One region of the Ruegeria sp. BG9 genome, then DNA from elsewhere that is predicted to be linked to it. Evidence: riboswitches for the same ligand, from Rfam matches in the RefSeq annotation. Region 1 holds a riboswitch; each other region holds the start of a gene.
The links. A riboswitch is a leader RNA that binds a small molecule or an ion and turns the genes downstream of it on or off. The one in region 1 is predicted to bind cobalamin.
Positions count from the first base shown of each region.

Region 2: another riboswitch for cobalamin. It lies ahead of ACR0I8_RS11040 (DUF1636 family protein); the one in region 1 lies ahead of ACR0I8_RS11625 (DUF4198 domain-containing protein).
Region 3: another riboswitch for cobalamin. It lies ahead of ACR0I8_RS09370 (hypothetical protein); the one in region 1 lies ahead of ACR0I8_RS11625 (DUF4198 domain-containing protein).

Region 1 is NZ_JBQFSY010000006.1:74,087-76,341, reverse strand. Features, by position in the region: gene ACR0I8_RS11630 (FKBP-type peptidyl-prolyl cis-trans isomerase) at 1-397, opposite strand, end outside; cobalamin riboswitch at 647-848, shown strand; gene ACR0I8_RS11625 (DUF4198 domain-containing protein) at 977-1,762, shown strand; gene cbiM (cobalt transporter CbiM) at 1,769-2,255, shown strand, end outside.
Region 2 is NZ_JBQFSY010000005.1:319,389-321,643, forward strand. Features, by position in the region: gene ACR0I8_RS11035 (ABC transporter ATP-binding protein) at 1-545, opposite strand, end outside; gene ACR0I8_RS11040 (DUF1636 family protein) at 542-889, opposite strand; cobalamin riboswitch at 996-1,200, opposite strand; gene ACR0I8_RS11045 (hypothetical protein) at 1,235-1,723, opposite strand; gene ACR0I8_RS11050 (hypothetical protein) at 1,720-1,941, opposite strand; gene ACR0I8_RS11055 (D-lyxose/D-mannose family sugar isomerase) at 2,061-2,255, opposite strand, start outside.
Region 3 is NZ_JBQFSY010000004.1:332,761-335,015, forward strand. Features, by position in the region: gene ACR0I8_RS09360 (DNA polymerase III subunit gamma/tau) at 1-206, opposite strand, end outside; gene ACR0I8_RS09365 (phosphatase domain-containing protein) at 376-879, shown strand; gene ACR0I8_RS09370 (hypothetical protein) at 876-1,283, opposite strand; cobalamin riboswitch at 1,372-1,591, opposite strand; gene ACR0I8_RS09375 (alpha/beta fold hydrolase) at 1,752-2,255, shown strand, end outside.

The sequences.
Region 1 (2,255 bases):
TCAGGTCCTGCCCGGCCAGCGGGTGATTGGCGTCCAGCGTCACCGTGGCCTCGTTCGCCTCGACAACCGTTACCGGCAGCGCCTGACCATCGGGGGTCTGCATCTGCAACTGGGTTCCAGGCTCTAGCGGGATGTCGTCCGGAATACCTTCACGCGGAATGTCCTGCCGCATCGCCGGGTTGATCGGACCATAGGCGTCGACACAGGCAATCTCGACCCGCTTCTTGTCGCCAACCGCCAATCCTGGCATCGCGCTGTCCAGGCCGGGTATGATCTGGCCCGAACCGACAACAAACTCTAACGGATCGCGCCCGTCTGAGCTGTCAAAGACAGTCTCGTCCAACAGCGTGCCGGTATAGTGGATGCGAACTGTGTCGCCTTGCTTGATCTCAGACATTGGGCCTCCGGGGCGTGTGGGGAATAGGGCGCCGAACACAAGCGCGCTACGCCGGAGTCTGACTCAGCGCAGGATGCATGCATCTGATTCTGATGTCCAGATTGCGGTGAAGGCGTGCGCGTCCTCTTGTCGTCGCTTACACGCGCGCCTTCAATACCAAGCGTGCAGAACAGGAACATCCGATCCTATCGACAAGATGTTATCGCTGCAGTCTTAAATAGAGATTGACCGGTGATGGGAATCTCTGCCATCAGCGTCCTCATGTCCGGTTCCGGGTTCGCCCGGAGAAAAGGGAATGCGGTGCGGGGAATTCTGATCCACCCAATGCCGCAACTGCCCCCGCAACTGTAGGCGGTGAGCAGGGCTGACACGCCACTGGGTTCCACCCGGGAAGGCCAGCCCCATGCTTTGACCCGCAAGTCAGGAGACCTGCCGGATATGCACCCTCGGAAGGGGTGTGTCACCGATGCTGGGGTGTGCATTGGGCCGATGCCCTTATTTTGGGTACATGGCTCCGTTCGTCCCGATATCAAGCAAGAAACGTGCCGGGGTTGGCACGAAGGACGAAGGAAAGACCTTGTGAAGAAACTATTTTGCACAGCTGCGGCTGCGCTGGCGATTCCAGCGATGGCGCAGGCGCATTTTCTGCTGGAATACACCACCGACACGCTGATCGAGGCGCCGGGCGACGTGCCGGTCAAGCTGATCTTCTGGCACCCGTTTGAAAACGGCCATGTCATGGATCTGGACAAGCCGCAGGAATTCTATGTGATCCACAATGGCGAAAAGACCGACCTGCTGGACACGCTGGAGCCCATCCGGTTTTCGAGCCCCGAAAACGAAGGCGCGGCCTTCCAGGGATCTGTTCCGGTCAAACGTTCGGGCGACTACGTAGTGGTCACCGTGCCTGAGCCCTATTACGAAGAGGCCGAGGATATCTATATCCAGCAGATCACCAAGGCGTTCCTGAACCGCAACGAACTGCCGACCGACTGGATGAACCCCGCAGGTCTGGCGACCGAGATCGTGCCGCTGAACAAGCCCTACAACGTCATCGCAGGTTCGACCTTCACCGGTCAGGTTCTGGCGAATGGCGAACCGGTTGCCGGTGCTGAGATTGAGATCGAGTACATGGCCGCCAAGCCCAGCTTCGACAGCCAAGCCTCGTCCGAGCCTACCGTTTCGCCGATGCCCGGTGGCGCTGTTGTCGCTATTTCCGACGCCAACGGCTATTTCTCCTTCGGTGTCCCGAAAGCTGGCTACTGGGGCTTTGCCGCCCTCGGCGCTGGTCCGGAAACCGAACATGAAGGCAAAGAGCTGAGCCAGGACGCGGTGATCTGGATCCGCGCCTGGGACATGGAGTAACCCCAGATGCACATCGTCGACGGAGCCCTGTCCAACCCGGTCGTCATCGGCGGCGCTATTGCCGCCGCTGGTGGGGTTGCCATGGGCCTCAGGTCGCTGGATCTGGACCGCATCCCCACAGCTGGGGTGCTAGCGGCCAGTTTCTTCGTGGCTTCTCTGATCCACGTGCCGATTGGGCCGTCGTCGGTGCATCTGATCCTCAATGGTCTGGCCGGGCTTCTGCTCGGCTGGGCCGCCTTCCCGGCCCTGTTTGTGGGTCTGCTGCTACAGGCAGTCTTTTTCGGCTTCGGCGGGCTGACGGTGCTGGGGATCAACACGCTCAACATCGCTTTTCCGGCCGTACTAGCGGGGCTGCTGTTTCGACCTCTGATCGGACGCGGTTCGCCTGTTCATGGCGCAATTTGGGGCGGCATTGGCGGCGCCTTTGCCATTGCAGCCACCACTGTCATGGTGGGTATCTCACTGGCCTTGTCAGGGGACGAATTCCTCCCCG
Region 2 (2,255 bases), on a different contig from region 1:
GCGACCAGAGACAGCATGTGCCCTTTGGCATCCGGGTCTAGGTGGTTGGTCGGTTCGTCCAAAAACAGCAGCGAGGGGTTCTGCGCCAACGCCCGTGCGATATGGGCGCGCTGGCGCTCTCCACCCGACAGCTTTGCCATCTGTTTGCCCGCAAAATGGGACAGTTCGGTGGTGTCGAGCACACGCTGCAGGTCCGCTTGAAGAGCCTCGGCGGATTTGTCGGCCCTGATCGGGATTTGCCCAAGGGCCACATAATCGCGCAGTTGCAGCCGCCCGTCGGGCATTTCCTGCTGGCCGACAACGGCAATTCGTCTGGCCCGCTCCAGCGACGACAGTTTCCGCAGGCTTTGCCCCTGAATACGCACATCGCCTAAAGCCAGCTTTGCGACACCGCACAAGAGGTTGAGCAGCGTCGTTTTGCCTGCCCCGTTCGGGCCAGCGACGGCCAGGATCGCGCCTTCCTCAAGGGTAAACGAGGTGTCGCGCAGCAGCACGTCGCCGTTCAGGGCGTAGTATTCCAGATTTTCAGCGACCAGAAAGCTCATGCCATGTCCTCCGGTGGCAGGCAGGGCATGCGCGACAGGGTTTTGGTATAGAGCGCCAAAGGACGGGTCGAGGCGCTGGTCCAGCCATCCTCGCTGTCCCGGAATTGATGGGCGAACTCCGCCAAAGCGCTCAGATCGGCAGGGGTTTGAATATCGCCAAACAGGTATTGCGCCTTGCCTTTGGCCTGCAGTCCGACCGTCATCGGGCGGTTGCAACCGGCCATGCAGTCGATCAGGCGTGTAGAGAACCCCTCGGGCAGCTGGCTATCCAGCGTTTCCTTCGCCGCATGCGCGGGTATCGGCCCATTGCAGGTGCCGCATATCAGGACGAAATGGTCAGCCATGGCACGGGTCGCCAACTTGAACAAAAACCAAGTGAAGGCAAAAGCCATGAATTGCATTAGCACGCGGATGTGCCATCGAGCCTCCTTCCGGGACACCCCGCCCCGGGTTGGTTAAACTGTGATGGCAGGTCTCCTGACTTGCGGGTCGTTGCTTGGCCAACCTTCCCGACCTTAGGGGCCAGTGGTTTTGTGGCGTCGCTCTCCGCTTACAGTTGCGGGGGCAGTCACGGCATTGGCCCTTGGGCCGCACCGTATTCCCATTTTCATCCCTCAGACACAGGCCGTCGGGAACCATCCAGAGCAGCTAGTCTGCTCACGCTCCTATTGTCAAGCGCCGGAATCTCGCTATCGGACCACGCGCAGGGTCGGCCTGCGGGCGGGTTGGGCCGGTCCGACGCTATTGGTCGGGAACTGGCTGGCTAGGGTCAAACCGGCCTTTATCAGGTGCGCGTCCGGGTAGCCTCCGGTCAATTCGTTCAAGGCATCGCGTGCCGCCGGAGTTTCGTCGCGGCGCATGTGATGCAGCAACCGCAGCAGGGCACATTCGTCACATGTCAGTTCTTGCCGTGTTTCAACACAAAGCGGGTCGTTGAAGGCCAGACCCAGAGGGCGGGTGTGAAGCGTGGCCTTGACGACTTTGAAGACCAGATGCGCCAAAACCAATCCTTGGTCGCGCCCCCAGTGTTCGGTTGCGACGGAAAAGGCATGTTGCCACGCCTGCGTTTCCGGCTGTGTTAAGCTTAGGATGAAGTGCCGCATGACAGGGAGCATACCGCGTTCGAAACCGTCAAAATCGGTTAAGGGCAGTGTGTGGTTAGATGCCGAGTGTTTCATGCGCGTTCCCTTTTGGGTTTGAGGGATTTCGCAACCAATGGGTGGACGTTTCGCGGAAGGGTGCAGGGTTCGACCGGTGTTTCAGGACGCGGTGATGCAGCGCGGACGGAAAAGCTGAGATCATCCTCGATCGCCTGCCTCAGTTTTGGTTTCAATGCGCAGCCATGGCGGCTGGCAACGGCGTCCATGGCCAACAGGTCGGCGAGGGATTTTCGCATGTGAGGTTATCTTTCGGTCGCAAAAATGGGACCGGGCGATGATTCCAAGGAATCTGACTGGGTCAGTCGTTAACTGACTAAATTAGTCAGAAAATGCAAGCGCGAAATTCTTAATGAAATCAGTAGTCGGCAACCAACAGGAAATCCGGTGCCGTGTCTTCTTCGATTGTTGCAAAGCGCGGGATCGGGTCTTCAAATACGTTGTCCGTCCGGTCGTCATTCACGGTTGAGACTTCGCCAATCAAGCAATCCCCACCTTCCGCCCAGAAGGCATGCCAGATGCCGGGCATCAAGGTCACGCTCTGACCTGGCTT
Region 3 (2,255 bases), on a different contig from region 1:
TTCATGCCTTTCGCAATGATCCGTGCGGTCGTGGTTTTACCGGTTCCGCGAATGCCTGTCATGACAAAGGCTTGCGCGATGCGATCCGCCTCGAACGCGTTTTTGAGCGTGCGGACCATCGCATCCTGACCCACCAGATCGGCAAAGGTTTCCGGGCGGTATTTTCGGGCGAGAACCTGATAGGCGGGGCTGTCTGAGTCGGTCATGTCTGCTCTGGCGGATTCGGAACGTCACCGCAGCGTAGAGGCCCGCGCCGCCCGCGTCCACATGAGTTGAAGAACGATTTTGTTTTGGAAACTGGCACGTCAGGGGTACACTCTTCAGATAGTGAATCAAGCCTAGAGTCAGGATCAACGCTTCCGGGGGGATGCTGTCATGACGAATTTGGTCATTCATGCTTTGCAAGTGGGCGGGGGCACACTTGCCCTAACGTCGATGCCGGGAAAGGGCGGCGACTATGCAGGCGACCTTGAAACGATTGGAGATTGGAGGCCGGGGCTCGTGCTTTCGATGACAACCGACGCCGAGCTGGTCCAGTTTGGAGCCCGCGATTTTGGCCGCGACGTTCAGGGGCGCGCCAGCCGCTGGGTGCATCTGCCGATTCAGGATTTCGGCGTGCCACCGTCAGAGGTTGATGCGCAATGGCCCGATGTTAGTGCCGCGGCGCGGCAGGCTTTGTCTGGCGGAGGGCGCGTGCTTGTCCATTGTCAGGGCGGATGTGGTCGCTCTGGCATGGTGGTGCTGAGGTTGATGATCGAATGCGGCGAGGCTCCAACCCAAGCGCTGGATCGGTTGCGCAAGCTACGCCCCTGCGCGGTCGAAACCGATGCACAGAAGCACTGGGCCACCTTGCCCGCCCGAGCTTTGGCAGACTCCTAAGCCGACAGTTGCAGTTCCGCCGGGGTCGTTTTGCGCGGCGAAATCACTGATGCCTCGAGCATGGCGCAGGGCAGGGATGTCATCGCTGCGCTAGGCAGGCTGCTCGTTTCGGTACCGAACATAAGGTCGGCGTAGCGATCGAGGGTCTCGCTGTCGGCATTAGGATCCGCTCCGCAATAAACCCGCACCCGAGACTGGCTGGCCTGAAACCGGGCGTGGCAGCCGTCCGTGCAATGGGTCAGGTCGCTGCTGCCTTCGATTTCGAAATCCGATGTGGTCGCCGGACCGGCTTGGTCCAGCGCGTCGACCATTGAACGCGCCAGCCGCGCCAGTGCCGGGCAAGTTTTGCCCGTATGTTGGCAGATGGTTGCGGAGAACCTATGTGTCTTCGTCTTCCAGATCATCCTGCGCCCTCCGCGCGGTGGACAGGGGCTGGGATCAGGTGGGGCAGATAGGGTCTGCCACGGCCTGCCCGGACACCCCGCCCGAGTTTGGGTTATGTTGACGATGGCAGGTCTCCTGACTTGCGGGTCATCGCTTTGCCGACCTTCCCGGCCTTTCGGCCAGTGGCTCTTCGACATCGCTCGCCGCTTACAGTTGCGGGGGCAGTCGCGGATTTGGTTCGTCCCGAGCAAGCCGGGGAAAACCGCACCGTGTTCCCTTTTCATCCCGACCTCTTGTGAAAGCCGGGAACCATCGCATCATCGCTAGCGTTCATAACCATCCTGAGTCAAGTTGAACTTTCTGCGCTGCGGAAAGCCGATCCGCAAAGTGGACGCGTGGTCAAGCTGGATCGCAGTTGACTTGCATGGGCTGTCTGGGGTCAAGTTGCAATGTGAACTCATCAGTTCAGTTTCCCGCCGAGGATGCCCATGTTGGATTCAAACCAAACAGTGCTGATCGAAAATGTTCAGATCCCGGTGGGGGATGGCGCCCTGTCCGGGCGGATCTACCGACCCGTGGAGCAGCCCGAGACAGTGGTGGTGGTCAACAGCGCGACGGGTGTTCCGCGTGACTACTACAAGCATTTCGCACAGTGGTTGGCGTCGGATCAGGATATCGCCTGTCTGATCTATGACTACCGGGAATTCGGTCATTCGAAATCGGGGCCACAGCGTCGGTCGAAGATCTCGATGGCGGATTGGGCGTTGCAGGACATGCCCGCCGCGCGGGCCGAGATGCGCCGACGGTTCCCGCTGTCGCAGCAATGGTCAGTTGGTCATTCGCTTGGAGGGATGCTGGGGCCAGTGCAGCCGGATATCGACAAGATTGATCGCATGATCTGCGTCTGTTCCGGCCTTGTGACACTGCGCGATCATCCTTGGCCGTACCGCGCTTTGGCAGGGTTGTTCTGGTACGGGCACGTGCCTCTGGTC